Regions from separate parts of the Pseudonocardia charpentierae genome, predicted to be linked through region 1. Evidence: riboswitches for the same ligand, from Rfam matches in the RefSeq annotation. Region 1 holds a riboswitch; the other holds the start of a gene.
The links. Region 1 has a riboswitch for cobalamin ahead of RM445_RS02225 (homocysteine S-methyltransferase family protein). Riboswitches for the same ligand answer to the same signal wherever they lie in the genome.
Positions count from the first base shown of each region.

Region 1 (14,934 bases):
GTCACCGGCGGGCGCGGAGCCGACATCGTGCTCGACACGGTCGGCGGGGACACCTTCGCCGACAGCCTCAAGGCCGCCGCCTACGCGGCACGCGTGGTCGCCCTCGCGAACGTGGCACTCGCCCCGAGCACGATCGACACGCGCGACTTCTACCCCAAGAACGTGCAGATCCTCGGCTTCCAGATCACCGCGCTCATGGAACACGGCTACGACCCGCGCACCGATCTGGAGAGCCTGCTGGCAGGCGTCGCCGCCGGTCGGTTCACCGTGCCGATCGCCGCCACCTTCGACCTCGCCGATGCGGCGAAGGCCCACGAGAAACTCGAGAACCGCGCCACCCGCGGCAAGGTCGTCCTCACGACCGGGCCGGCTGCTCCTCTCCGGTGAGTGACAGCGCGAGATCACTGCCCAGGACCGGGGCGAACTTCATGAGGTTGTCGCCGTAGACCACGGTGACCGGGCCGTTGCGGCGGAGATGAATCCCGTCTCCGAGTTGTGGGTCGGTCGTGCAGTAGAGACTGTCCACGACCGAGGGGTCGACGGCGAGGTGCTCCCGTGCGTAGTCGACGAGCGCGACTCGAGAGGCGTCGACTGCCGCATCCTTGCCGACCTCCCACACGGTGAGCCCAGGGTCGACGCGGCCGCCCACCGCCCACTGCCCGGGGCCGGTCTGGTGCTGGTAGGTGCCTGGCCGGTCCGCCGGCTTGTCGATCCACGACTGCCAGGCGTCGCCGTCGACGCGGAACGTGCAGCGCAGGTGATGAGCCAGCGACGGCGACGTGGAGATCCCGACCTGCTCGGCCAGATGAGCCGTGTTCGCCCCGGCCGCGACGAGCAGGGCGTCGTAGTCGCGTCGGCCGTCGACCGCGGTCACCCGCGCAGCGCCACCCGGAGTGACGTCGAGGCGGTACACCGGCTCGGGAACGACAGCGGAACCGGCGCGCCGGGTGAGGAAGTCGCGCACGGCGTCGACGTCGACGACTCCCCCGCCGACGTCGATCAGTGCGACCGCCGGCTCGTCGCGAACGGGCAACCGGAGTCGTCCGGAACCGGCACCGACCACCTCGTGGTCCGCGCCCGCCTCGGCCATCGCGGCAGCCCGGGCGGCCATGTCGGTGCCCGTGACGACGCACTCGCTGTTGACCAACATCGGCCGTCCGGCCTGCTCGCTCCAGCGGTCGAAACCGACCTTCGCCCGCTGGGCGAGGCGCACGAGTTCCGGGTCGACGTGAGCGAAGCGGAAGATCCGGGTCGAGCCGGCAGAACGCTCGCCCATGATCGTGCCGGACTCGTAGCAGTCGACCTGGTGTCCGGAGTCGAGGAGGGCGGCCGTCGTGGAAATGCCGACGACACCGGCTCCGACCACCGCGATCCGCACCCCACGAGGCTAGCCAGTGCAGCTCGGCATCGACGACCTCGCGAGGGTCCGGGGCGAACGAGGGTTCCGGGTCATAGACTCACCGCAGCGATGCAGAACCGGGAAGTCGGTGCAAGTCCGACACGGTCCTCGCCACTGTGACCAGGGAGCCCGTCCCGAACTCGCCACTGGACCGCACGGTTCGGGAAGGCCGGGGTGCAGCGCCTGACCTGGGAGTCAGGAGACCGCCTGCATCGGTCCTGTAGTGCCGATCCACGAGAGATGGAGGGCTGCGCTCATGAGTGACCGCACGCCAGACCGCACATCACTGACCGACCGCCTCGACGCAGGCCCGGTGATCTGCGCCGAGGGATTCCTGTTCGAGCTCGAACGGCGGGGCTACCTCACCGCCGGCGAGTTCGTCCCCGAGGTCGCCCTGGAGTACCCCGAGGCGCTGCGTGCGTTGCACGTGGACTACCAGCGCGCGGGCTCCGACATCGTCGAGGCGTTCACCTACAACGGGCACCGCGAGAAGATGCGGGTCATCGGCAAGGAAGACCTCCTCGAACCGCTGAACCGGGCGGCCCTGCAGATCGCCCGCGAGGTCGCCGACGCGCACCCCGGCAACCTGATGGCCGGCAACATCTCCAACAGCAACATCTGGGACCCCGCCGACCCGCAGCGCCAGCGCGAGGTCCGCGACATGTTCTCCGAGATGGTGGGCTGGGCCGTCGAGGGCGGCGCCGACCTGATCATCGGCGAGACCTTCTACTACGCCGGCGAGGCCCTGGCCGCCCTCGAGATCGCCAAGTCGAGCGGGCTGCCGGTGGTGCTCACCATCGCTCCGATGGCGCAGAACGAGATGACCGACGGCGTGGGGATCGTGGAGACCTGCCAACGTCTCGAGCAGGGCGGCGCGGACGTGGTCGGCATGAACTGCTTCCGCGGTCCGCGGACCATGCTGCCGTGGCTCCGCGAGATCCGGGCGGCCGTGTCCTGCCACGTCGGTGCGCTTCCGATCCCGTACCGGACCACCGACGCCGAGCCGACGTTCTTCAACCTCAGCGACCCGGGCGCCGACGTACCCGCCCCGCACGGCCGCACGTTCCCGACCGCACTGGACCCGCTGTACGCGAACCGCTACGAGGTCGGCGCCTTCGCCCATCAGGCAGCGGAGCTCGGGATCAACTATCTCGGCGTCTGCTGCGGTGCGTCACCAATGCTGATCCGCCAGGTCGCCGAGGCGGTGGGGCGTACCACGGAGGCCAGCCGGTTCTCCGAGAAGATGCAGAACCACTTCATGTACGGCGACAACGAGCGTCTGCCCGAGCACATCGTGGCACTGGGCGACCGGGCCTGACCGGGCGACGACGACGCCGACCAGCTCGACGGGTCGCGGGCGGACCAACGCCCGCCCGCGACCCCGCCCGCAACCGTCACGCCTCGGCGCCCACGTTCGCCGCACGGACGAGGCGCACCAGCAGCTCGCCCAGCGTGGCCGCATCGTGGTCGGGCAGCGTGGCGAGCAGCCGCCGGTCGGCGGCGGCGATCGTGTCCTGGCCCGCGGCGAGGAGCCGGTTGCCTGCGTCGGTGAGGTGCAGCTCGGCAGTGCGGCCACGCCCGGACGGGCTGCGGCGCTCGACGGCTCCGAGCGCTTCGAGCTGACGCAAGGTGGCCTGCATGCTCTGCACGGTGATGCCGGCGCGGCGGGCGAGTTCGCTGTAGGACCGCCCAGGATCCCGTCGGAGGTGGCCGAGCGCGGACAGGTGCCGGAGCGTGAGCCCGTGGACGACCAGGTCCCCTTCGATCTCGGCACTCAGCCGTCGGCCCAGCATGGTGATCAACAGCGCCGGACTGGGCGCGGGCAGGCCGCCGCCGGTGGGCGGGTCAGCCGTGGTCCGCTGCGTCACGGCGCCAGTCTCACATCGATCGCGTCGCCTGCGCAGTGGAGGCCGATCCACCGTCTTTCAGCCCTCCTGAAACCGCAACAGGAGACGTGCTAGCGTCAGTTTCAGCTGAGCTGAAACCACGACGGAGGTGACGACGGTGAGCAAGCTGCTGCTGAGCGCGCACGTGCTGGCCGCGATCGTCTTCATCGGGCCCGTGACGATGGCGGTGAGCCTGTTCCCGCGGTATGCGGGGCAGGCGCTCGTCGAGGCCTCCCGACGACTCGTCGGCGCCGGCCCGGCCGCGGTGTCCGACGGGGAGGCTCCGCCCGACGCCGTCGACGGTCACCTGTCGTCCGCGGAGCCGGTCACCCGCCTGCTGCACCGGATCAGCCGGGTCTACTCGGTGCTCGGGCTCGCGGTGCCCGTGCTCGGTCTCGCCCTCGCGATCCGGATGCGCGTGCTGGGCGACGTCTGGTTGCTGGCGTCGATCGTCCTCACGGTGATCGCCGCAGTTCTGCTCGCGGCGGTCGTGCTGCCCGCGCAGCACCGGGCCATGGCCTTGCTCGACGGCGAGCCGGGTGACGGACCGGCTTCGGCCTCGGCGGTCGAACGATGGGTGTCCGGTGCCAAGCGGCTGAGCATGAGCTCGGGAATCTTCGGGCTGCTGTGGGCGGTGGTCGTCGTGCTGATGGTCGTCCGCCCGGGCTCTACGACGGGCTCCTGACCGTGCCCGCCGCCGAGTCGCCCAACCTGCGGTGGTTGGCTGTCGTCTCCCTGGTGGAGACCGTGTCGCTGGTCCTGCTCCTGGCCAATCTGGCCACTGTGCACGTCCCACAGGTCGCGTCGGTGCTGGGCCCTGTGCACGGATTCGCCTACCTGGCCACGATCGCCACGGCATTCCTGCTCCCGGTCGACACTTGGACACGGCTCCTCACCCTCGTCCCCGCGATCGGCGGGCTGCTGGCCCTGAGCCGTGCTCGCCGGTCTCCGTCGGATGCTCGACGACCAGAGAAGGAATGGCGACGATGACGACAAGCCCGGCCGACGGTGTGCGCACTGCACGCCCGAGCCGACGCGAGGCGCTGACCTCGCGTCGCTTCGTCCTGCACTACCTGCAGATGCTGGCGGCGATGCTCGTCGGCATGGCGCTGCTCATGCCGGTGTCGATGCTGGTGGGGGCCGGCGCCGGTGTTGAACTGCAGACACTGCTCATGGCGACGTCGATGTCGGTGGGCATGGCTGCTCTGATGGTGTGGCACCGGAGCCCCGTGTCGTCGATCGTCGAGATGTGCCTGGCGATGTACCTCTCGTTCGCCGTCCTGCTGCCCGCCCACTGGCTGGGAGTGCTGTCAGGCGAGGCGGTGATCGGCCTGGGCCACGTCGTCATGCTGCCGATGATGGCTGCGGTGATGCTGCGTCGGCGCGAGCAGTACCTCGACGACCACTGAGCCGGCCCGCGTCGTGGGACAGCGGTTTCGTCAGTCTCGTCAGTCGGTGCGGCGCCGTTCGAGGAAGACGGTGTCGCGCCACACGCCGTGATGCCGGCCGATGCGTTCGCGGACGCCGAGGGTGCGGAACCCCGCGGACTGGTGCAGGGCGACGCTGGCACGGTTCTCGGGGAAGATCGCGGTCTGCAGGGTCCACAGGCCGGCGGTGTCGGCGGCGGTGACCTGGCGGTGGATGAGTGCCTTGCCAACGCCTCGGCCGCGGTGGCCGTCGCCGACGTAGAGGGAGGTCTCGGCGACCCCGGCGTAGACCGGCCGAGTCGACACCGCTCGGGCGGCGGCCCAGCCGACGACCTGGCCGTCGATCTCGGCGACCCATCGTTGGTCGGGCAGCCACGCGTGGTCGAGAGTGCGACGGTCGGGGACCTCGGTCTCGAAGGTGGCGTTCCCGGTGGCGATGCCTTCGGCGTAGATCCGGCGCACGTCTGCCCAGTCCCGGTGCTCCAACGCTCGGACGGTGACATCGGCTGGCAGGTCCTCCGGGCAGCACGGCCGGGGCCCGAGCATGCCCATGACGGCGTCGGCCGCGTGCGGCAGACCTGTGCAGCAGGCGGCATTGACCGTCACGAGGGTTGCGGTCTTCTCCTTGCGGAGCACGACGAAGCCGACGTCGGCGAGTTTGCGGATGTGGTGCGAGCACGTGGACTGGCTGATGCCGACCTGCTCGGCCAACTCCCCCACCGGGACAGCGCGTCCGGCGACCGCGACGGCGTGCAGCAGCCGGACCCGGGTCGGGTCGGCCAGGCAGGCGAACCATTCCGCGTAGGTCGCCGCGTCGACCGACGACAGCTGGGCCGGCGCAGTGGTCGGGAGCACGGTCACGGGCAGGTCCACGCTCATGCCGGACAGTATCGACGTGCATCGATGGTTGCGTCAATCGACAAGCGTCGATACAGTCACGGCCATTCGATCGAACTTCGTCGATGGAGGCCGTGATGAGGACCGACGAGCTGCCGGTGCTGGTGATCGGTGCGGGACCCAGCGGGCTTGCCGCGGCGGCACACCTGCTGGGCCGGGGTCTGAATCCGCTGGTGTTGGAGGCGGGCCCGTCGGCGGGGGCATCGGTCCGGGAGTGGCATCACGTGCGGCTGTTCTCCCGCTGGGGCGAGCTGGTCGACCCGGCCGCGGAGAAGCTGCTCGCCCCGACCGGCTGGCAGGCGCCGGACGCGGACCGCTACCCGACCGGCGCGGACTGGGCCGAGCTCTATCTGCAGCCCTTGGCCGACGCGCTGGGCGACCGGGTGCGCTTCGGCGCTCGTGTCGTGGGAGTCACCCGTCGAGGTCGTGACCGCGTGGTGGACGCCGACCGGGACATCGAGCCGCTGATGGTGCACGTGACGACCGCAGGAGGTGAGGAGCGCATCACCGCGCGCGCGGTGGTGGACGCCTCGGGAACCTGGACGCAGCCGAACCCGCTGGGTGGGGACGGGCTACCGGCGCTGGGCGAGCCCGCCGCCGCCGACCGGATTGCCTACCAGGTACCTGACCTCGACGACCCGGCCGTCCGCGCCCGGTACGCGGGCAGGCGCATCGCCGTCGCCGGTGCCGGGCACTCCGCCCTCACGGCACTGATCGCCTTCGCCGATCTCGCCGAGCATGCTCCGGGCACGCGGGTCGACTGGCTGCTCCGCCGGGGATCGATCGGCAACACCTTCGGAGGCGGCGACGCCGACCAGCTGCCCGCGCGCGGCGCTCTCGGACAGCGGGCAGCACAGGCCGTCGCCGCGGGACACATCCGTGCGGTGGCCGGCTTCCGCACCGCCGCGGTGCATCCCCGGCCGGACGGGCGACTCGTCCTGGAGGCGGTCGACGGGCGCCGACTGGACGCGGTCGACGAGGTCGTCGCGGTGACCGGGTTCCGGCCGGACCTGTCGTTCCTGTCCGAGATCCGCCTCGACCTGGACCCGGTGCTGCAGGCGCCCCGTGCCCTGGCCCCGTTGATCGACCCGAACATGCACTCCTGCGGCACCGTCTACCCGCACGGTGCCGTCGAGCTCGCGCAGCCCGAGACCGATGTCTACCTGGTCGGGATGAAGAGCTACGGCCGAGCGCCGACGTTCCTGGCCTTGACCGGGTACGAGCAGGTCCGCTCCGTGGCCGCGGCGATCGCCGGTGACCGGGAGGCGGCCGAGCGTGTCGAGCTGGTGCTGCCCGAGACCGGTGTGTGCACGGGCGGTGGCCTGGTCGACGAACCCGAGGCAGAAGGACAGGCCTCGCCCGGCGGGTGCTGCGGACCGATCGAGCCGATCGCACTGGCGGCGCCGGCGATCGCTCGCCGCTGACGAGCTGTCGGCCTGATGCAGTCTGCGCAGGTGACGGAGGAGCCCGAGACACTGAACGAGTTCGGGCTCCGCCGCGTCCTGGTCGTGCTCTGCGTGACCGAGATCGTCAGCTGGGGCGTCCTCTACTACGCCTTCCCGGTGCTCGCTCCGAGCATTGCTGCCGACACCGGCTGGACCATCGCCGAGGTGACCGCCGCGTTCTCCACCGGCCTCGTGGTGTCCGCACTGCTCGGCATCCCGGCCGGTCGGTGGCTGGACCGGGCCGGTCCACGTCCGGTGATGACACTCGGCTCGGTACTCGCGGTCCCGGCCGTGGTGGGTATCGCGACGGCCTCGACGCTGCCCCGGTTCTTCGCCGCGTGGGTCCTGGCCGGCGTCGCCATGGCCGGCACCCTCTACCCGCCTGCGTTCGCCGCGCTGACGCGCTGGTGGGGACCCCGCAGGATCACTGCGCTGACCGCCGTGACCCTGCTCGCCGGCCTGGCCAGCACGATCTTCGCGCCGCTGACCGCCACCCTTCTCGGGCACCTGCAGTGGCGACACTCCTACCTCGTCCTGGCGGTCGTGCTCGGCGTGGTCACGATTCCTGCGCACCTGCTCGGGCTGCGGGGACGCTGGCCCGATCCCGACCGTGCCGACCAGCCGTCCGCCCATGTCGACGACGCTCCTGGGGCGATCGCGCGTAGTCGACCGTTCCTGTTCCTGGTCGCCGCGATCGCGTTGGGCACGTTCACCGCGTTCGCAGTCGTGGTGAACCAGGTGCCGCTACTGATCGAGCGCGGCCTGTCCACGAGCGTCGCGGCCTGGGCGTTGGGCCTCGGCGGGCTGGGCCAGGTCGCCGGCCGCCTCGGCTACGGACGCCTCACGCGGGCGACAGGTGTCCGCACCCGCAGTGTCCTGATCCTCGCGCTCGCCGCCGTGGCCACAGCACTGCTGGCGGTTCTTCCGGGGCCGACCTCGCTGCTGATCGCCGCGGCCGTGCTCGCCGGTGCCGTCCGAGGCGTGTTCACCCTGCTCCAGGCCACCGCCATCAGCGACCGCTGGGGTGCCGCCCACTACGGCCGACTCAACGGACTGCTCTCCGCCCCGGCCCTCCTCGCCACGGCACTCGCTCCCTGGGCGGGCGCCGCCCTCGCTCAAGGCCTCGGCAGCTACCCTGCGGTCTTCTGGGTTCTCGCCGGGACCGCAGCACTGGCCGCTGTACTCGCCACAGGTTCCACACCGGCAGCGAGACCGAGCGGCCCTTGACCTCCGCTCACCAGCGCCGAAGGAGCCACCCGATGAGCACGCCGTCGGTACTGTTCGTCTGCGTCCGCAACGGCGGCAAGTCCCAGATGGCTGCCGGACTCATGCGCAAGGCCGCCGGTGACCGGGTCGCCGTGCACTCCGCCGGCACGAACCCCGGCACCTCCATCAACGCGCTCTCCGCCGAGGTACTCGCCGAGCTCGGCGCCGAGATGGACAGCGACACCCCCCGCCCCGTCGACCTTGAACTACTGCGCACGGTGGACCTGGTGGTCACCCTGGGCAGGGAGGCTGTCGTCGAGGTTCCGGCCGGTGTCGAGCTGCGGAACTGGGACACCGACGAGCCCTCGACGAGAGGCATCGACGGTATCGAGCGGATGCGCCTGGTCCGCGACGACATCGACACCCGCGTCCATGGCCTACTCGCCGAGCTGACCCATAGAACGCGCTGACTAGCCGGTAGCTGAGCTGCGGCGATCGGTGGTGGAGACGAGGGGAATCGAACCCCTAACCCCCGCCTTGCAAAGGCGGTGCTCTGCCAATTGAGCTACGTCCCCGGGTCCCTGAGGACGGTACCCGCACGACGGGGGCGGTGGGACCTCAGGTCAGCTGTTCGTGGCCTCGTGCCACAGGTCGGCGTCCTGGCGCGAGCTGCGCACCTTGGAGAAGACGAACGCCCCGGCAGCGAGGCCGACGACGACAGCGAGGAGCTTCTTCATGGAGACCGTCCTGTCGGGAAAGCCGTGGTGGGAGTGGGCCCAGCTGGATTTGAACCAGCGACCTCGTCGTTATCAGCGACGCGCTCTAACCAACTGAGCTATGGGCCCCTGCAGCGTGGACGAGGTTACCCGAGCCCACGACCGCCCCGAGCGGGGGGTCAGTCCCGCTCGGACAGCGTCACCTCGATGCCTCCGACCAGGTCGGCGGACACGTTGTAGACGAACGCCCCGACCGTCACCGCCACGGCGAACAGCAGGCTGTTGATCGCCCCGATGACGGCTGCCAGGCCGAAGACGCGCCCGGCGCTGATCAGCGTGCTGCCGGTCTGGGCCTCGCCGGAGACCAGGTCCGCATACGTGCCGTTCAGCCGATCCCAGACACCCATGCCGTCGAGCACGCCGTAGAGCACCCCGACCGCGACCAGCCAGATGAAGAACAGCACCACGGCCAGCACGAGGGCCAGCTTGAGCACCGACCACGGGTCGAGCCGACGCAACTGCAGCGCGGCCTGGCGCGGCGGCCGCGTGCGGGTGGCCCGGGCCCAGCCACCCGTCTCACTGGCAGCCGAGGTCCCGCCGCTCTCGCGGGCAGGAGGCGGGATGAAGCCGGGCGCCTCGAGAAAAGCCGTGGGCCCCTCGTCGAGCAGGTTGTCCGCACTCGAGGCGACCGGGGCCTCCCGGTTGTCGTGGCCCGGCATCCGACGCCACGGCGGCGGCTGGGCGGCAGCCGGGCCGGGTGCGGGCACGGCCGACACCGGATCCAGCGTCGGAGCCGCCGGGGTGGAGTCGACCGCCGGCTCCGGATCCTTGCCGTCTTTCGACGGCGTCGACCCGGACGGCGTCGACCCGGACGGCGTCGACCCGGACGGCGTCGGAACGCGGAGCCTGGTCGTCGCGGTCGCGTCCGTCGTGCGGGCCTCGTCACCTTCCGAGGCAGGTGCCTCCGAGGCGACGATGTCCGCACCGGTGACCGCTGTCCCCTCCTCGGGCGTCGCCGGCTCCGGACCCGCCTCGGCGGGCTCGACGACAGCGTCGCCGGCCCGACCGTTGCCCGCACTGCCCTCGCCGTTGTGCTCGGGGGTGTGCTGTCCGGTCGCGACCGATCCGCGATCCGGCTCGGCCGGGGTCCTCTTGGTGCTGCTCACGAGGTGGAGCTCTCCTGGGTCGCTTTCGGGGGTACCGGGCTCGGGGTCAGCTCGCCGGATCTGCGTCGGGGGTCTCCGCATCGTCCTCGGCGTTGCGCGCGACGGCCAGCAGCGAGGCGGTCTCACCCAGGTTCATCAGGCGGACCCCCTTCGTCTGTCGACCGGCCTTCCGGACCTCGCGGGCCGAGGTCCGGATCACACCTCCGGTGGAGGTGATCGCGTACAACTCGTCGTCGAGTCCGACGATGAGCGCTCCCACCAGCGTGCCACGCCTGCGGTCGTACTGGAGCGTCAGCACGCCCTTGCCGCCCCGACCCTGCACCGGGTAGTCCTCGATCGGAGTGCGCTTGGCATACCCGCCCGCCGTGGCCACCAACACGAACCTGTCGGGCTGGACGACGGCGAGCGAGAGCAGCCGGTCGCCGGCGTTGAACCGCATCCCGAGCACCCCGGATGTCGCGCGGCCCATCGGGCGCAGCGCCTCGTCGCTGGCGTTGAACCGGATGGACTGGCCCTCGGCGGAGATCAGAAGCAGGTCGTCGGACGCCGAACACAGCACGGCGCCGACCAGCTCGTCGTCTTCGCGCAGATTGATGCCGATGAGACCGCCGGTGCGGTTCGAGTCGAAGTCGGTGAGCCGCGACTTCTTCACGAGACCGGTGCGCGTGGCCAGGACCAGGTACGGGGACGCCTGGTAGTCCTTGATCTGCATGACCTGGGCGATGTGCTCGTCCGGCTGCAGTGCCAGCAGGTTCGCCACGTGCTGGCCGCGGGCGCTGCGGTTCGCCTCGGGCAGCTCGTACGCCTTGAGCCGGTACACCCGGCCCTTGGTGGTGAAGAACAGGATCCAGTTGTGCGTCGAGCAGACGAAGAAGTGCGCGACGATGTCGTCCTGCTTGAGCTGCGCACCCTGGACACCCTTGCCGCCGCGCTTCTGCGCCCGGTAGAGGTCGGTCTTGGTCCGCTTCGCGTACCCGGTCTGGGTTATCGTCACGACGACGTCTTCGACCGCGATGAGGTCTTCGTTCGTGACGTCGCCGTCGTCGGCGACGATCTGCGTGCGCCGCTCGTCGCCGTGCTTCTCGACGATCTCGATCAGCTCGTCGCGGACGATCTGCCGCTGCCGCTCCGGCCGGGCGAGGATGTCCTGCAGATCTGCGATCTCGCGCTCGATCTCGGCGAGCTCGTCGATGATCTTCTGGCGCTCCAGCGCCGCGAGGCGGCGCAGCTGCATGTCGAGGATCGCCTGGGCCTGGATCTCGTCGACGTCGAGCAGGTCGATCAGGCCGGCCCGGGCGACGTCCACCGTCGCCGACGCACGGATCAGCGCGATGACCTCGTCCAGCGCGTCGAGCGCCTTGACGTAGCCGCGCAGGATGTGGGCGCGCTCCTCGGCCTTGCGCAGGCGGTAGCGCGTGCGCCGGACGATGACCTCGATCTGGTGGCGGATGTAGTTGCGCACCACCTGGTCGAGCCGCAGCGTGCGCGGCACCCCGTCGACGATGGCGAGCATGTTGACGCCGAAGCCGTACTGCAGCTGCGTGTGCTTGTAGAGATTGTTCAGCACGACCTTGGCCACGGCGTCGCGCTTGAGCGTGACCACGATGCGCATGCCGATGCGGTCGCTGGACTCGTCGTTGATCTCGGCGATGCCCGCGAGCTTGCCGTCGCGCACCAGCGTGGCGATCGACTCGATGAGGTTGTCCGGGTTGACCTGGTACGGCAGTTCGGTGACGACGAGGATCGCGCGCCCCTTGGCGTCGTCCTCCACCTCGACGACCGCGCGCATCCGCACCGAGCCGCGCCCGGTGCGGTACGCCTGCTCGATGCCGTCGCGGCCGACGACGAGCCCTGCGGTCGGGAAGTCGGGGCCCTTGATGCGCTGCATGAGCGCGGTGAGCAGCTCCTCGTCCGGGACGTCCGGGTTCTCCAGAGCCCAGACGACGCCCGCCCCGACCTCGCGCAGGTTGTGCGGCGGGATGTTGGTGGCCATGCCGACGGCGATGCCGGAGCTGCCGTTGATGAGCAGGTTCGGCACCCGCGCCGGCAGGACGTCGGGCTCCTCGGTCTTCCCGTCGTAGTTCGCCGAGAAGTTGACGGTGTCTTCGTCGATGTCCTGCAGCATCGCCATGGCGAGCGGGGACAGCCGGCACTCGGTGTTGTGGCTGACGAAGCCGTCGGTGACGAACGAGTGGTCATCAGTGTCGACCCGCAGGGTGTAAACCGGCTGCACACCGGCGTCGGCCACGTCGGCCACCGCAGCGAAATAGAACCGCCCGCCGGCGAGCTCCTGAGCGATTGCGCGAGCGTCCGGCTCGGTCACGTGCTCGAGAATCTCCTCGGCCCGGCGCTCCCACCGCTCGATGCGGTCCACGTTGTGGCGCAGCAGCCACGTGCGGTCGGCGGCGTTCGTCGCTCCGTGTTCGCGAAGGAATGACGCCAGCCCCGGAACGTGATCACTGCTCATCGCGGTGCTGTCAGGCACTTCGTCACCGAGAATGGCGGTGAGCTTGTCCTGCTTGCACCCGAGGAATCCGACCCGGGTGGCGAACAGGCGTGCGTCGCGCCGGTTGGTCAGAACGACCTTGTGCTCGCCAGAGGCGTGCCGGTAGCGGCGCGATACGACCCCGAACTCCAGCAGCAGTTGCTGGACGTCCTTCGCCAGTTGCTCGCTCTTGGTCGAGTACGAGACCTGGACGGTCGCCCGCGGAAGCGCCGAGCACGACCCGTCGCCGGTGAACAGTGCTTGGAGGAACCAGCGCTTGCGCGCAGCCGAGCCGGTCCACACCGACTCCGGTACCCGCTTCTCTGCAGCTCGGCCCGTGACCTCCGACAGCACGCTCTGTCGTAGAGCTGTCAGGTCCTGCACGTCGAGTTCGTGGAGCAGGGATCCCGAGGCGATCGTGCGGGAGTACACGTAGCGCGGGCCGCCCACCACCGCGTCGTAGGCGGAAAGGACGAAGGAGAAGAACTCCTCGTCCACGTTGTTGAAACCCGCACGCCCGGCGGACACGAAGCCCTCGCTCACGAACGCACCGAGCAGGAAAGCCTCGGTCGCCCCCGACACGGACCAGACCGCCGAGTCCTCCCGCGGGGTCCGCTGAAGTGCCACCCGGTCACCCGGACGGATCTCCTCCATCAGCTTCCACAGCAGCGTGGGCACGCCCAGCACGTCGACGAGGCAGAGCACCGGGTGGTTGTGCGTGCCGGTCAACTCGTAACCCTCGACCGTCGACACCCGTAGCGTCGGGTGCTCCCCGGAGTGGAAGAGCGTGTCGGCCCTGACCGGATCGCCACTACGGTCGAGCACCTTGAGGTCGATGGGGTTGTCAGTGTGCGGCGCGGCATCCGCAACGACGTCGCCGATGCGGACCGAGGAGCCGTCGGCCATCCGAACGCGGCTCTGGCTGACGACGCAGTACCGCATGGCGGCGGCCGGGTCGTTGCCCCGCGACCCGAAGTTGCCCTGCCCGTCGATCAGCGGGTAGCGCATCGACCAGGGCTGGGCCAGCCGCACGAGGGCGTCGTAGATCGAGCTGTCGCCGTGCGGGTGGTAGTTGCCCATCACCTCGCCGACCACGCGCGCGCACTTGACGTACGAGCGGTCGGGGCGGAAGCCGTTCTCCCCCATCGAGTACAGGACGCGCCGGTGCACCGGCTTGAGCCCGTCCTCGACCAGCGGCAGAGCGCGACCGACGATCACGCTCATCGCGTAGTCGATGTACGAGCGCTGCATCTCCTGCTGGATGTCGACCGGCTCGATCCGGTCGCCGCCGCCGGTGGCGGGGGGCGAGCCCGGTACGGGCGGCACGGGCGGGTCCAGGGTGTCCGTCACGAAGACCTTCTTCTTCTACGGGGGGAGCGAGGCGAGATCGGGGACCGGGACGTCAGACGTCCAGGAACCGCACGTCCTTGGCGTTGCGGGTGATGAACGACCGGCGCGAGTCGACGTCTTCCCCCATGAGGATCGAGAACAGCTCGTCCGCGGTGGCGGCGTCGTCCAGCGTGACCTGCAGGAGCACCCGGTTCGCCGGGTCCATCGTGGTCTCCCACAGCTCCTTGGCGTTCATCTCGCCGAGGCCCTTGTAGCGCTGGACGCCCTCTTCCTTGGGCAGCTTCTTGCCCGCGGCGCGGCCGGCCTCGATGAGACCGTCGCGCTCGCGGTCCGAGTAGGCGAACTCCGGCTCCGAACCCCGGCCACCCCACTTGATCTTGTACAGCGGGGGCTGGGCGAGGAACACGTGGCCGGCTTCGACCAGCGGACGCATGAAGCGGAACAGCAGCGTCAGCAGCAGGGTGCGGATGTGCTGGCCGTCGACGTCGGCGTCCGCCATCAGCACGATCTTGTGGTAGCGCAGCTTCGTCAGGTCGAACTCGTCGTGGATTCCGGTGCCCAGTGCCGTGATGATGGCCTGGACCTCGGTGTTCTTCAGTACGCGGTCGATCCGCGCCTTCTCGACATTGATGATCTTGCCGCGGATCGGCAGGATCGCCTGGTACATCGAGTCGCGGCCGGACTTGGCCGAGCCCCCTGCGGAGTCGCCCTCCACGATGTAGACCTCGGAGCGGACCGGGTCGCTGCTCCGGCAGTCGGCGAGCTTGCCGGGCAGGCCGCCCAGGTCGCCCGCACTCTTGCGACGGACCAGTTCGCGGGCCTTGCGCGCCGCCGCCCGAGCCTGCGCCGACTGCACCGACTTGTTGACGATCGTGCGGGCCTCGGTGGGGTTGCGCTCGAACCAGTCGGCCAGCCATTCGTTGCTGACCCGCTGCACGAACGACTTGACCTCGGTGT
Region 1 covers NZ_JAVREJ010000001.1:454,709-469,642, reverse strand. The annotation lists gene RM445_RS02235 (zinc-binding dehydrogenase) at 1-387, shown strand, start outside; gene RM445_RS02230 (FAD-dependent oxidoreductase) at 356-1,378, opposite strand; cobalamin riboswitch at 1,429-1,625, shown strand; gene RM445_RS02225 (homocysteine S-methyltransferase family protein) at 1,656-2,717, shown strand; gene RM445_RS02220 (MarR family winged helix-turn-helix transcriptional regulator) at 2,794-3,267, opposite strand; gene RM445_RS02215 (hypothetical protein) at 3,404-3,970, shown strand; gene RM445_RS02210 (DUF3817 domain-containing protein) at 3,973-4,275, shown strand; gene RM445_RS02205 (hypothetical protein) at 4,272-4,694, shown strand; gene RM445_RS02200 (helix-turn-helix domain-containing GNAT family N-acetyltransferase) at 4,734-5,591, opposite strand; gene RM445_RS02195 (FAD-dependent oxidoreductase) at 5,687-7,033, shown strand; gene RM445_RS02190 (MFS transporter) at 7,049-8,281, shown strand; gene RM445_RS02185 (arsenate-mycothiol transferase ArsC) at 8,314-8,730, shown strand; tRNA gene RM445_RS02180 (tRNA-Ala) at 8,760-8,835, opposite strand; gene RM445_RS02175 (DLW-39 family protein) at 8,884-8,997, opposite strand; tRNA gene RM445_RS02170 (tRNA-Ile) at 9,032-9,105, opposite strand; gene RM445_RS32260 (DUF3566 domain-containing protein) at 9,156-10,142, opposite strand; gene gyrA (intein-containing DNA gyrase subunit A) at 10,189-13,878, opposite strand; gene gyrB (DNA topoisomerase (ATP-hydrolyzing) subunit B) at 14,030-14,934, opposite strand, start outside.

Region 2 (14,934 bases), on a different contig from region 1:
CAGCACGCCCGCATCGACGAACGACAGGTCCGGGCGGTAGCCGGTGGCCCAGACGATCGTCTCGATCCCGCCCTCGCCGGCGCGCATGGACAGGTCAGCCGACGCCGGGAGTTCGGTCGGGGCGAACCGCTGCGGTGCCTCGACGTCGATCCCGGGCCGGTCGGCCCACGCGTCGAGCGTGTTCAGGAGCCGACCGAGCTTGAGGTCGGCCAGGGCGCAGACGTTGGGCAGTGAGCCGGAGAACTGCGCCACGCCGTCGCGGACGCCGGCAAACCGCCCGACCAGCCGCACCCCGCGCCGCCGCAACGTGGTGAGGTCGACCGTCGCCCGCTGCGGCGAGCCGACCAGCTGCATCGACGGCAGATTGCGCGCCCGCACCAGGTCGGGCTGCGCGTCGTAGCGCTCGTCGAGCACGCCGGCGGCGTCGAGCCACCAGAGGATGTCGCGCCCCCGGTAGGTCCGCGGCATCCGCACGTGCTCGCCGACGGCGAGGGTCACCGGCCGCCCCGAACACCGCAGCTCGTCGGCGATCTGGACGCCACTCGCCGAGGCGCCCACGACCAGCACCCCACCGGGCGGCAGCGTGTCGGGGTTGCGGTAATCCGCGGCGGAAACCGTGGCGATCGCCGCGGGCACCGGCACCGCCGGCACGGCCGGCACCGCGGCTGCACCGGTCGCGACCACCACCGTGGCCGCAGTCCAGGTCCCCCGGTCGGTCCGCACCAGATAGCCGTCGCCGCCCGGGCGGATCGAGGTCACCGTGACGCCGGACCGGACGGGCGCGGCCGACGCCACGGCGTAGTCCTCGAGGAAGCGCACCACCTCGGGCGTACCGAGATAGCCGTCCGGGTCGGCCCCGGAGTAGGCGAAGCCCGGCAGCCGCGTCATCCAGTTGGGTGTCAGAAGGCGCAGGGAGTCCCACCGCTGGGTTCGCCACGACGCGGCCACCTCGCCGCGTTCGAGGACGACGTGGTCGACGGAACGTGCGGCGAGGCAGCGGCTGACGGCGAGCCCGCAGTGCCCGGCCCCGACGACGACGGCAGTGGTGTGGTGCATGGCAGGCCCTACGAGACGTCGACCGTGACGGCGGTCGGGTTGGTGAGGATGTCGTAGACGGCCGAGCGCTTCTGCGACTGCGCGACCAGGGCCTCGATCTCCTCCGACGTCGCGTCGGCCTCGATCCGGTAGTCGACGCGCACTCCGCTGAAGCCGTTGCGGATGTCCGGGTCGGCCCCGAGGATGCCGTGCAGGTCCATCTCCGCGGTGACCGACGCCTGGATCGCCCGCAGCTGGATCTGCCGCTGCTGCGCGACCGCGGCGATGCCTGCCGTCAGGCAGCCCCCCAGCGCGACCAGCACGTACTCCACAGGCGTGATCCCGTTGTCCTGCGCGGCGAACTGCAGCGGGTGGTCGATGTCGAAGGCGAACACCTTCCGGTGCGTCTGCTGCTCACCGAAGCCGAAGAAAGTCTGGACGTCCGCCCGACTGTGCGTGCCGTTGACCCACGACACCGTGGAACGCCACTGGAACTGGGCGATCTGCGGTGCGTCGGCGAACGCCTCACGGGCTCCGAGCAGAGCCTCGACGTTCACCCCGTTGTCGACTAGTGACGTGGTCATGATGCAGTCCCTTCTCGTGACAGCGGGTCAGGAGTTCGCGGTCTCGGGACCGAACTCGGCCGCCACGGACGTGGCTGCGATGTCGCGCAGCTGCTCGGGCGTCAGGTCCGATGCCCCGGGAAGGTTGCGCTCGATCAGGAAGGTAGCCATTACTCTGCTCCGTTCTCGTGGGGTCGATGCTTTCGACCTGGAGAACGCTAGGGGCGCTGATGGCCGCGCCGCGTCGGAAGATCTTCCTATGTCGGCCTCGCGGACTACCCATTCCTACGGCCGAAGAGGCAATGGCCCACGACCGGCAAGAGACCAACGAGCGTCATGGAGAAAGACCTCGTGGCCGGCCCGCTCGGCCTGGCTCGGCGCGGAGTACGGCTGGACGCAAGCACCCGGCCCCTGTGATGCACGCCACTCTTCCGTTTCGGGTCGGTAACCCGGGTCACACCGTGGGGTCGTGACGACGGCGTGGCAACAGACCCGGAGGGACGCCTTGCAGTGAGTGCAGCAGAGATTCCCACGCCCGCGCCCGCCCGAGTGCCGATGAGTCAAGCCCTGGTGACGACCCGGGTCGTCGCGATCCTGCGCGCGGAGAACGCCTCTCGAGCCGAGGAGGTGGTGGACGTGCTCCTGGAGAACGGCATCCGCAGCCTCGAGCTCACTCTGACGACGAAGGGCGCGCTGGAAGTCGTCGAGCGCCTGGCAGCGAAGGTGCCCGACGGCACCGACATCGGGGTTGGCACCGTCCTCACCGCGGACGAGGTGGACCGGGCGGTCGACGCCGGGGCACGCTTCGTGGTGTCGCCCTCCGTCGTGCCCGCGGTGATCGAGGCGGCCATCCGGCACGGCATCGCGAGCTATCCCGGCGCGTTCACCCCTACGGAGATCCACGCTGCGTGGAGCGCAGGCGCGAGTGCGGTCAAGCTGTTCCCCGGCGGGGCGCTCGGGCCGGGGTACCTCAAGGCCGTGCGTGCTCCGCTGCCGGACGTCCCGCTGATCCCGACCGGCGGTGTCGACGTCGAGGCGGCCGGGGCCTGGCTGGACGCGGGGGCGGTCGCGCTCGGCCTGGGAAGTCCACTGATCGGCGACGCGCTCGATCCCGGTGGCGATCTGGACGCGCTGGCCGAGCGGGCGCGGGCGGTGACCGCAGTGGTGGACGCGCGGAGATGAGCGACGCCGACGGCGGGCTGGTCACTCTCGGCGAGACGCTCGGGCTGCTCGTCGCCGACGACGTCGGCCCACTCTCGCTCGCCCGGGGGATGCGCCTGAGCATGGGCGGCGCCGAGTCGAACGTGGCGATCGGGGCGGCGCGCCTCGGTGTGCAGGCGACGTGGATCGGGCGGCTCGGCAACGACCCGATCGGTGACCTGATCGAGCGCCAGCTGCTGGCCGAGCGGGTCCGCTGCCTGGTGCAGCGCGACCCGTCGCCGACCGCGATCATGCTGCGCGAACGCCGTACGGGCACGTCCACGCGCGTGTCCTACTACCGGCACGGCAGTGCCGGCTCGCACCTGCGACCTGCGGACATTCCGGACGGTGTCGTGGAGAAGGCCGGCGTGCTGCACCTGTCGGGGATCACCCCCGCGCTCGGGGCGGAGCCGGCGGCGGCGGTCCGGGAGGCGGTGCGGCGGGCCCGGCAGGCAGGGGTCCTGGTCTCGGTCGACCTCAACTTCCGGTCGCGGTTGTGGGACGCGGGCACGGCCGCCCCGGTTTTCCGGGAGCTGGCGGCCGGTGCGGACATCCTTTTCGCGGGCGACGACGAGGCCCGTATCGCGCTCGAGAAGGACGATTCAGTGGGACCGGAGGCGCTCGCGGACGCGCTCGCCGCGCTCGGGCCGTCCGAGGTCGTGGTCAAGCTCGGGCGGCACGGTGCGACGGCCCGGATCGACGGGGAGCTGATCGAGGTTCCCGCCGTGCCGGTGCACGCCGTCGACACGGTGGGTGCGGGCGACGCCTTCGTCGCCGGCTACCTCGCGTCCCGCCTCCTCGGCCGCGGGGTCCGGGACCGGCTGTCCACCGCCGCCGTCACCGGTGCGTTCGCGGTCACCGTCCCCGGTGACTGGGAGGCGTTCCCCCGGCCGCACGAGCTGGCGTTGCTCACGGCGGAGGAGGACGTGCAGCGCTGACCCCGGGCCGCGGCCCGGACAGGAGGAGGACCCACGATGAAGATCACGTCGGTCACGACCTACACCGTGCCGCCGCGGTGGTTGTTCCTGCGCGTCGAGACGGACGACGGCCTCGTCGGCTGGGGCGAGCCCGTCGTCGAGGGCCGGGCGGCCACCGTCGCCGCGGCCGTGGACGAGCTCGCGGACTACCTGGTCGGGCAGGATCCCCGCAACGTCGAGGACATCTGGACCGTGCTGTACCGCGGCGGCTTCTACCGCGGTGGGCCGATCCACATGAGTGCGCTCGCCGGCATCGACCAGGCCCTCTGGGACATCAAGGGCAAGCACCTTGGCGTGCCCGTCCACGACCTGCTCGGCGGCGCGGTCCGCGACCGCATCAAGGTCTACTCCTGGATCGGCGGCGACCGGCCCGCCGAGACCGCGGCCGCCGCCCGCGGCGCGGTCGACCGCGGATTCACCGCGGTCAAGATGAACGGCACCGCCGAGATGCAGTTCATCGACTCCTGGGACAAGGTCGACCGCTGCGTGCAGAGCGTCGCCACCGTCCGCGACGCCGTCGGGCCGAAAATCGGTGTCGGCGTCGACTTCCACGGGCGGGTGCACAAGCCCATGGCGAAGGTCCTCATCAAGGAGCTCGAGCCCTACAAGCTGATGTTCATCGAGGAGCCGGTGCTCAGCGAGCACGTCGACGCCGTGCTCGACGTCCTGCGCGCGGCCTCGACCCCGATCGCGCTCGGGGAGCGGCTGTATTCGCGGTGGGACTTCAAGCACGTCGTCGCCAGTGGGGCGGTCGACATCATCCAGCCGGACCCCTCACACGCCGGCGGCATCACCGAGACCCGCAAGATCGCCACCATGGCCGAGGCCTACGACGTGGCGGTCGCCCTGCACTGCCCCCTCGGCCCCATCGCCCTCGCCACGTGCCTGCAGATCGATGCGGCGACCTACAACGCGTTCATCCAGGAACAGAGCCTCGGCATCCACTACAACACCAGCAACGACCTGCTGGACTACCTCGCCGACCCGTCCGTCTTCGCCTACGACGAAGGCATGGTCGCCATCCCGCGGGGTCCTGGTCTCGGGATCGAGGTCAACGAGGACTACGTGCGCGACCGCGCGAAGGAAGGACACCGCTGGCGCAACCCGATCTGGCGGCACGCCGACGGCTCCTTCGCGGAGTGGTAGCAGCTGCTCGACACCGGTTGATGTGGACCCGGGTGGGGACACAGTCGTCACCTCTGCCGGGCTGGGCCGACCGGGTCGTTCGACTGGCGGCGACGACGACCGGTCGTCGGCTTCCGGCGTAGCGCCTGGTGGCCGGCCCGTTCGTCGCGGTGCTGGCACGCCAGGCACAGGGTCGTCTTGGGAATCGCCTCGAGCAGAGTCAGTGGAATGGCGTTGCCACAGGAGCGACAGTCGCCGTAGCGACCGGTGTGCATCCGCACGAGAGCCAGCTCGATGTCGGTGAGGGCCCGTCGTGCACCGGCCGCCAACAGTTCATCGACTTCGCGGAGAGCGAGTACCGCCTCCTGAGCTCCGGAATCAGACGGGACCTGCTGCCGGCTGCACGCCTCGAGGCGAGCGAGCTGCTCGCTGCGAAAGAGATGCTGCTCCTCGAGGGTTGCCCGCAACGAGGGAAGTCGGGAGACGAGCGCATCGCCGGCTTGGGTCTGCACCTCATCCGGCTCCGGGCCGTGAGCGGCGGCCGAACGTGAACGAGCCATGGACAACTCCTCGAGGATGGCGAGCACCGGATCCGGCCGCGAGGCAGGCGGCGAACCATGTCCACTGTGCTGCCGGACCCGGCGCGACACATGGCGGTATCTCGGTCGACAACCACGACGTAGGTTGCCGATGACCGGCAATATCGGAGAATCGCCGCTCCACGGCACGTGGAGTCCCGCACGTGGACGAAGGGAACGACCGTGGCTGAGAGGAGCGCACCACAACGCGGGCGTGACCGGGACGAGGCGCGCCCGGACGACGGGGCATGGCTTGCAGACGTGGCGCGCGATGCGTGCCGAGACGTCGGCGACGTGCCGATCGAGCTTCTCGGCGACTACCTCCGGCTCCTCGCCGACGCCGCGACCTCGGGCCGCAAGCCCGACGCCGCCGAGCTCAACGCGGTCGATCTTCTCGGGCGCCGAGCGGCGGAGCTGGGGGTGTCGGCGGGCAGTGCCGTGCAGCTGTACCTCTCGGCGGCACGCCGGTTGTGGCAGCAGCTGCCGGCGGTCGTGCGGTCACGGGACAGCGAGGTCGTCCGGGCAGCGGCGGCTGCGGTGCTGCACGTGGTCGACGAAGCCGTCGCACGCCTGGCCGAGGGGTACAACGACGCGCGGCGGCAGATGGTCAGGTGGGAGGAGACGCTGCGGCGCGACTTCGTCGAAGACCTCCTGCGCGGCGATGCCGACGTCGGCAGACTGGTGGAGCGGGCCGAGCCGTTCGGCCTCGACATGGCGCGACCCCACCAGGTCGCGTTGGCCGCCCCCTCGGGTCGGTTGAACGAGACCGAGGCGGCGATCAGCTCCCTCGAACGCGCCGTCGTGCGCTGGGCCGGTGACCGCGACGTCCTCGTCGCCACGAAGGACGGCTGGATCGTGGTGCTCACCCCGGCCGACACCGACGTCCCGGGCCCACGCACGGGTGCGAAGACTCTGGGCGACCTCATGCTGGCCGAGTTGGCGCGGCTCCCGCGCGGCAGGCCCTGGCGGGTCACCGTCGGCCGCCCCTACCCGGGTTCGTACGGGATCGCCCGGTCGTACGAGGAGGCACGCGAGGGTCTCACCATGGCCGTGCGGCTGCGGCTGGACAGTTCACTGGTCCAGGCCGAGCAGTTGTTGATATACCGGGTGCTGCTGCGCGACCAGCCCGCCATCGCCGATCTCGTGCAGTCGGTCCTGGGCGAGTTGGTGCACGCCCGCGGTGGCGCCGAGCCGCTCCTCGAGACCCTCGACGCCTACTTCGTCACCGGCGGCGTCGCCACGACGGCGGCGCGGCGACTGCACCTGTCGGTGCGCGCCGTCACCTACCGGCTCGACCGGATCAAGACCCTCACCGGATACGACGCCGCCGACCCCGCCCAGCGCTTCACCGTCCACACCGCCGTGCTCGGCGCGAAACTGCTGGGCTGGCCGCACCGCGACCTCGCCGTCGACCGGTAACCGCTGCTTGCCGGGCGCAGGTCAGCCCTGGTACCGGACGGTGTCCCACACCCCGAGCAGGTACTGGATGCCCAACGCCCGGTCGTAGAGCCCGTAGCCCGGGCGCGGTCTGCGGGTGGTGTTCTCGTCCCACAGGTGCCGGCCGTGGTCGGGCCGGATGTAGCCGGTGTACCCGGCTTCCGCGTAGGCCTTCATGATGCCGACGGTGTCGACGTCGCCCTCCCGGGCCCGGTGCGCGACCTCGGTGAAGTCGCCGTTCGGGAAGTGCTTGATGTTGCGCACGTGCGAGAAGTGGATGCGGTCCATGAAGGTCGTGACGGCGTCGACGGCGTCCTGCTCGGGGTTGGCCGAGAACGAGCCCAGGCACAGCGTCAGACCGTTGTAGGGGCTGCTGTTGAGCGACAGGACGGTGGCCAGGTCCTGCTTCGTCGACACCACTCGGGGCCAACCGAAGAGGTCGAACGGGGGGTCGTCGGGGTGCACGCCCATCTTCACGTCGTACGCCTCGCACGTCGGGATCATCGCGTCGAGGAAGTACCTGTAGTTGGCGTACATGTGCTCGTGGGTCACGCCCTCGTACGCCGCGTTCACTTCACCGAAACCGGCGAGGCGTTCGGGCTCCCAGCCCGGCAACGTCAGCCCGCCGGAGTTGGCCTCCATGTCGGCGATCAGCTTCTCCGGCGACATCTGGTCGACGACGGCCTTCTCGTAGAACAGCGCCGTCGAACCGTCGGGGAGCGGGTGCCACAGATCCGTACGAAGCCAGTCGAAGACGGGCATGAAGTTGTAGCAGACCACCTTCACGCCGGCGCGGCCCAGCCGTTCGATCGTGGTGATGTAGTTGTCGATCGCCTCGTCCCGGCCGAGGCCGAGCACGGTCTTGCCGAGTTTGATCGACTCGTGCACGTTGACCGACTCGACCACCTCGGCGTCGAGGGTCTTGGTGACGCCCCGGGCGGCCGCCTCGGTGGAGATCGAGGTGATCCTGGCGATCTCCGCGTCGATCTCGTCGGTCTCCCACACCTGGCCGGCCTGCTTGTCGTGCAGGCTCCACACCACGGTCTCGACCCCGGGGATCTGCCGGATGTCGTCGAGGGAGATCGTGTCGTTCCCCTCGCCGTACCAGCGGAAGCCCATCTTCATGTCGTTCTCCTGGCATCGATCAGACCGCGGGGGTCCCCTGCCTGTCGTCGACGCCCGACCGGGCGAGCAGCCGCTCGGCCAGTGGTGCGAACGCCACTCCGATGACGCCCCAGAGCAGGGCCTGAGCCATCACCGAGTAGAGCCGGAAGTAGTACAGCAGGTCCGGGTCGAAGCCCGGGAACACGATGGCGCCCGACGGGTCGCGCAGCGGCTGTGGTGTCTCGGTGAGCGCCGGGCCCACCTCGCCCGCGTTCGCGGACAGCGAGCCCAGCGGTGGGAGCAGGACCATGACCAGGCCGATCACGACGACGAACGCGAGGCCGGCGAGCAGCGTCGCGTTCCAGGTCCCGAACCGCGGTGCCAGCCGCTGCCCCAGCCAGAGCGCGGCCGCGCCGAACACCAGGCAGGCCACGACCATGACCCCGTACAGCCCGGCCCGTTGCGCGATCGTCGCGTCGTTGCCGACCGCCGGCGGGTTCGCCGGGTACTTGAGGAACGGCACGAGGAAGAGCACCAGGAAGCCGCCGCCCGCGACCAGCAGCGACAGCTGCCGGGCCGATACCCGGCCCACCCGGCCGTACGCCAGGCAGTAGGCCACACCGAAGAAGCAGCCCACGGCGAGCCCGAAGAGGATGATGCCGACCCCGATGCCGACATTGCCCTGGACGGCCCGGCTGAAGAGCTCGGACCCCTCCGCGCCGACGGGCTCGCCCGCCGCCGCGGCCAGCGCCGCCTCGGCCTCGCCCCGGCCGCCCTCGTAGTCGATCGCCTGCTGGATCAGCGGCTCGGCGAAGATCCGCGCGAACACGAACGCGACCAGCCCGCCGAGCAGTCCGACGCCCGCGGCCCGCAGGACCAGGCCGCTGACCAGGGCACCGGCCCCAGCCGGTGCCGGCCCGCTCAGTGGCACGGGAATCCCAGGAAGTGCCGGGCGTCGTGGACGAACTCGTGGACGACCATGGTGTTGCCGAACACCGAGGTCGCGCCCTCGTCGATGCCGATGAAGTAGTAGATCAGCAAGCCGAGGACGAGCGAGCCGAACAGCCACGGGAGCGTGGTGGAGACGGGGATCGCCACGGGGCGCGTGCCCGCTGCGTAGGCACCAGTCATCTGGGCTTCCTGCCTTTCCGGCTCTGTCGAGCCGTCCGCGTCGAAGGACCTGCGTACGACGCGAGGGCTGAGGCAGGAGGCCGGGGGCGCACCGCGCCACCGTCCGCTCCGGCCCACCCACGAGGCACACGGATCCGCGCACACCGGCAGGTGCGCGCACCGGCGGCAGGTCTTCGGACTCGTGGGCACCCACCGGAGGATCCCGGTGGACCTACTGACCGTCGCTTCCCGGGCTCCCACCCAGTGCTTCGTTGACGGCTGTCGTTCCCACTCACCGCTGCGGGACAGTCCCGGATTCTCACCGGGTTCCCTCTTGCCCCGGATCCTGTGCGAAACACCGGACCCGGACCGTCGGCAGCAGCACTCTAACCCCGCCTGCGACCTGCGCACATCCCACTATGTGATGTGTCTTGTGATATCCACTTCGCCTTGACGCCGGTCTCCGGCACCGTCGACGCTGTGCGGATGTCCCGGGCTCCCGCCGTCGCCGGCCGCCGCTTCGGGGCCGGTGTCCTCCTCCGGATCGCCGTGGGTGCGCTGCTCGCGGTCGTCCTGCTGCCGCTCGGCGCCACGTCCGCAGCGGCCCACGGTGGCACCGAGTCCCCCGTCGTCGTCAGCAGCATGCCGCGGGTCCTGTCCCTCGAGCCCGCCGTCCCGGGCCTGGACGTCGTGGTGATCGACGGCGGGGCGCGCCTCCGGCTCGACAACGACACGGCACAGCCGGTGACCGTGCCGGGTACGGAGGCCGGCCGACCTCGTGTCGTACCGCCCGGCGGGTCGGCCGCCTGGACCGACGCCCGGCTCGGCGACCCCGCGGCGCCCCCTGCCGGCGTCGGGGCGTGGGCGGTGCCGCTCGCCGTCGGCGATCTCCCGGTGACGGTGCGCGGCGACCGGGTGTGGCCGCCCGCTCCGCATCCCTTCCCGTGGTGGGCGCTCACCGTCGCCGCGCTGCTCGGCACGTACACCGTCGGCGGGCTGGCGGTGGAACGTGGCCGTCCCGGTGGGGCGAGGACGGCACTGGCCGGAGTCGTCCTCGTCGTGACGGCGGCCTACGTCGTCCACGTGATCGGCTCGTCGCTCGTGGTCGCCGAACCTCCCGGCCTGGTGGCGCTGCTCGGCGCCGCAGGGATCGGCATGGCGACCTGGCTGCTCGGTCCCCTGGCCGCCGCGCTGACGCTGCGCGGACACCTGCTCGGGGCCGCGCTCTACGGCTCGGTCGGCGTCCTCACGGCGCTGCTCACGCTGTCCGACACCCTCACGTTCCACCGCGCCGTTCTCGCCTTCGGCGGGCCGTTCGACCTGGACCGGATCGCCACGGTGATCACGTTCGGCGGCGGTCTGGGACTGTTCCTCGTCGCGATCACGGCGTTCCGCCGGGTCGAACCGGCAGTCGAACCGGCACCCGATAGGTCACTCGCCACTCCCACGACCGCGTCGGCTCCCGCGGCCTGACGCGGCCGCGCTGCGGACGGTCCACCGGCTCGGTCCGCCGCGCAGGTCCGTCCACGTCATCGGCGCGACGTCGAGCCGCCAGAACGCCGACGGCGGCGCCCCGAGCACGGCGACGACGACCGCGCGGACGACCGCAGGCGCGCACACGGCGAGCGTGTGCCCGGTCGGCAACCCGGCCAGCCAGTGCCCTGTCCTTTCGATCAGTGCGGCGAGCGGTTCGCCGCCGTGCGGTGCCGCCGCCGGGTCGGCCAGCCATCCCGCGACCTCCGCCGGCTCCTCGGCGGCGACGTCGTCGAGCGTCCGGCCGGCCCAACGGCCCATGTCCCATCCCGCGAGGCCCGGATCGGGATCGGGCGTGCACCGCAGGCAGGCGCTCGTCTCGAGGCACGCCCGCTCCGGTGCGCACCGCACCCGGTCGGCCCGCGGCAGGTCTGCGGCCCCTGCCTCGGCCCACGCCCGCCCGCGGGCGTCGAGCGGCTCGTCGGCGGGGAACGCGGCCGAGGCCGTCACCGAGGTCGGGGCGTGTGCGAGCAGCGTGACCCGGCCGCCGGGCTCCGGACGGGCGTCCATACGGCGGACCGTAGCGCTCCGCGGCGGCGTCACCACGTCACGGGGAGGGCCCGGATCCCGTGCACGAGGGAGTATTCACGGAACGCGATCCGGTCGGGCGCAACCGCCGGCGCCAGGCCGGGGAACGCGCCGAGCAGGGCCGGGAGCGCGATCCGGAGCTCGAGCCGGCCGAGCTCCGCGCCGAGACAGCGGTGCAGGCCGTGTCCGAAGGCGAGGTGCGGGACGGGAACGCGGTCCGGGTCGATGTCGTCGGGATGTGCGCCGAACACGCCGTCACGGTCGGCCCCCGACAGCGAGCACAGCACGATGTCCCCGACCTCGATCGCGACGCCTCCCACCGACGTCGGCGACGTGGCGAACCTCGGGAACGCGACCTGGACGACGGAGAGGTGTCGGAGCAGTTCGTCGACGAGCCGCCCGACCGGGATCCGACCGGTGCGTAAACCGTCCGCCAGTGACGGCTGCTCGAGGAGCGCGAGCGTTCCGAGCGCGAGCATGGACGCGGTGGTCTCGTGGCCTCCGCTCAGCAGACCGTCGGCGAGCTCGGCCAGCTCACGGTCCGACAGGTCGTCGCCGTGGCGGGCGATCAGGTTCGCGAGCAGGCCCGGCCGGGGATCGACCCGGTGCCGGGCGACCAGCTCCCCGAGGAGGTCCAGCGAGGCGTTGACCGCGGTGAGCGAGTCCTCCATCGATCCGAACGTGTCGAAGCGCGCGATGCTGCACTTCTCCAGCTCGTCGCGGTCCTCCTCCGGGACGCCGAGCAGCTCACCGATCACCTGCGACGGCACGGGCACCGCGAAGTCGGCCACGAGATCGGCCGGCGGCCCCTGCGCGGCGAGGGCGTCGATCCGGGAACGGACGACCGTCTCGATCCGCGGGACGAGGGCCTGCAGGCGCCGTCCGGTGAACTCGGGGGTCAGCAGGCGCCGCAGCCGGGTGTGGTCGGGCGGATCGGTGAAGCCCAGGCCGCCGGGGTTCTGCGCGGCGAGGGTCTCCAGCCCGGTCCCGGCGAGATGGCGCAGGTCGTTGCTGAACGAGCTGCTGTCGCCCAGTACCCGGCGGACCTCGTCGTAGCCGGTGACCAGCCACACCGGGGGTACGCCGTCGTCGGCGTCGAGCCGGGCGACCGGGCGTGTGCGCCGCACCTCGCCCAGGTCCGCGTCGGGGTCGAACCGGTTCCGCAGCAGCGGCAGGAGGAGCGGGACCGGATCGACGCTGCCGGACGCGGGGGACGCGGCAGCGGGGCACGAGGTCATGCTCCTGATACGTGTACCGACGCCGTCGGGGTTCCCGACTCCACCCGCCATTTCTCATGACCCCGCACACAGCCACCGGAAACCGGCGCGGAACAATTCCGCGGGCCCGGCCGACAGGCCGGTCGAGCTGCAGACATCGACAGGAGAGGGGCTTTCGTGACGATTCTGCGCGGCGCTCTGTCCGTGCTCTTGGCCGTTTTCGCCGTTTTCCTCACGGCCGGGCCGGCCATGGCACGCACCACCTTGAAGGGCAGCGATCCCGTGGAGGGCGCGTCGCTGTCGTCGGCGCCGGAGAAGGTGACGCTGACGTTCGAGGGAGCGGTGTCGCTCCCCGCCGACCCGATCAACGTCACCGGCCCGGACGGGTCGTCGTGGATCGTCGGTACGACGACCGTCACCGGTGCCTCCGTCACCGCACCGGTCCAGGCCGTGGGCCCGTCGGGCCCGTGCACCCTGAACTACACGGTGATCGCGGACGACGGGGACGAGGTCAAGGGCTCCGTGCGCTTCACTCTCGCCGCCGCGGCCACCGCGACGACCAGCGAAGCCGCTCCTGACACGGTCTCCGCCGCGACCGCCATCGCGACCGCGGCCGCCGAGCCGGCTCCCGCGGCCGCCGGCGGCGCGAGCAGCGGGACGTCCGGGTGGGTCTGGGTGGCGATCGTCGTGATCGTCGTCGGCGTTCTCGCCGGCCTCGGGGTGATCCGGACGCGCCGCGGCGCGGGCCGCGAGTGACCGCTGCGAGGTCAGGTGGCGCGGGCGGGTGATCGGAAGAAGGCGTTGACGCGCGGGTGGAACATGGCCGCCATCGCGACGATCACCGCGAGCAGGTGGGCCGCGCGGAGCCCGACGATCAGCAGGGTGGCCCCGTCGGCCGCCGCCAGGAACGTGCCCGGCGAGCCGCCGACGGCCCACCACGCCACCGGCTCGGCGATCAGCGACAGCGTGCCGATCCCGCCGACCACCACGGCCACCGCGATCCGGACAGCGGGGCGTCCGGAGGCGAGCGCGAGCACCGCCGCGGCGACGACGGCGTAGACCCCCGACCGGGCCGCGAGCTCGCCGGCCGTCGGCGGATCGGGAAGAACGAGACGCACGGCGGTCTCGGCGACACCGAAGGCGACGGCCGCGAGCCACGCAGTGATCGACCAGCGCAGCGGGTCGGGAAGCGGGGCGAGCCGGCGGGCCGGGCGGAGGCGATCGGTCATGGATCGAGCGTGGCGCCCGCCGGGGCGGCGCGGATCAGGTGGATCCCGGAGGCGGGTCCGGGATGCGGGGAGGCCGACCTCAGGGGCGCTGGGCCGGCGGGCTCGTCACCCGGAACCGGCGCAGCGGTGGGGCCGCCGAGCCGAACAGGTCGTCGTCGTCCGGCTCCACGTCCGCCCCGTCGGCCGGTTCGATCAGCCCCTCGACCACCACCCGCAGCCGGTCGGCCTGCTCCCCCACCGCCAGCAGGCCGCGTGCCGTGCGGCCGGGAGCCAGCGAGGCCGGGGCGAGAACGGCCGGAAAGATCCCGTCGGGCGGGGCCACGAGCGAGAACCGCGACGGCGGGGCGGACCGGCCGTCGCGCCACTGCCCGTCGACCTGCACCCGCACCCGCAGCGACGCCGGCTCGACCTGGAAGGTCACCGGCTCGGTACCGACACTCGCGAAGGCCACCCGCACATCTCCACCGTCGAGCACCTCGGCGGCCAGCTGCACCACGGCCACCGGATCCTGCCGGGCGCGGTCGACGAGGTCGGAGAGCAGCTCGGCCGCGGTGCCGTGCGGGCCGCCGAGCGGGTGCGTGGCACTGCGGCCGTCGACGTACGCCGTGACCACGGGCTCGGTCCGGCCGCGCGTCCGGGGGTCGGCGTCGATCAGGTCGCGGGCGAGGGCCTCGGTGACGCGCAGCTCCGGCGGGTCGAGCGTGGCGCGGAACGTCCCGGCGCGGTCGGCCCACGCCGGGTGGGCGGCCACGAGCACCTCGTAGCTCACGGTCCCGTCGGTGTCGACGACCAGCCGTTCGTGGCCGGGTTCCGCGAGCTCGAAGGTCAAGAGTGCGGCCACTACGTCGTCTCCGTCTTGAAGGCGTCTTCTTCGGGCTTCTTGAACTGGGTGTTGAACTGATCGAGGATCTTGGCCAGGTAGTCGATCCGCAGACCGCCCTCGTTGCCTGCGCCCATCATCGACATCACCGTGAACGACGTGTGCTGGGTGGTGGGGGCGGCCGTCTCGCCGGTCATCTTGGCCCCGGGCACCGCCGTGCCCGGGGCGGCCTGCAGGGCCCGCATCTTGGCGCTGACCTTCGCGACGGCCGCGGCCACCCGCGGGTCCGGCGCGGCGACCGGCGCGGCGCTGGTGCCCGTCGGTGTCGCGGTGCGGTGGGAGTCGATCTCGGTCTGGACGGCCGCGGTGATCGCGTCGATCTGGCCCTGCATCATCGTGGCGAAGGTCGAGTTCAGGAACGTGTTGATCGCTTCGCCGCCGAGCGACAACGAGAGCGACTCGGCGACGCCGCCCAGGA
Region 2 covers NZ_JAVREJ010000005.1:260,015-274,948, reverse strand. The annotation lists gene RM445_RS10625 (NAD(P)-binding domain-containing protein) at 1-1,056, opposite strand, end outside; gene RM445_RS10620 (OsmC family protein) at 1,065-1,619, opposite strand; gene RM445_RS10615 (hypothetical protein) at 1,647-1,769, opposite strand; gene RM445_RS10610 (bifunctional 4-hydroxy-2-oxoglutarate aldolase/2-dehydro-3-deoxy-phosphogluconate aldolase) at 2,154-2,780, shown strand; gene RM445_RS10605 (sugar kinase) at 2,777-3,736, shown strand; gene dgoD (galactonate dehydratase) at 3,773-4,921, shown strand; gene RM445_RS10595 (TraR/DksA family transcriptional regulator) at 4,969-5,487, opposite strand; gene RM445_RS10590 (PucR family transcriptional regulator) at 5,773-6,897, shown strand; gene uxuA (mannonate dehydratase) at 6,919-8,040, opposite strand; gene RM445_RS10580 (CbtA family protein) at 8,060-8,950, opposite strand; gene RM445_RS10575 (CbtB domain-containing protein) at 8,941-9,150, opposite strand; cobalamin riboswitch at 9,298-9,518, opposite strand; gene RM445_RS10570 (hypothetical protein) at 9,616-10,602, shown strand; gene RM445_RS10565 (histidine phosphatase family protein) at 10,561-11,172, opposite strand; gene RM445_RS10560 (cytochrome P450) at 11,202-12,428, opposite strand; gene RM445_RS10555 (copper resistance CopC family protein) at 12,585-13,163, shown strand; gene RM445_RS10550 (hypothetical protein) at 13,175-13,636, opposite strand; gene RM445_RS10545 (hypothetical protein) at 13,716-14,477, opposite strand; gene RM445_RS10540 (hypothetical protein) at 14,477-14,934, opposite strand, start outside.
Region 2: linked by a shared signal. The riboswitch ahead of RM445_RS10575 (CbtB domain-containing protein) and the one ahead of RM445_RS02225 (homocysteine S-methyltransferase family protein) in region 1 are both predicted to bind cobalamin.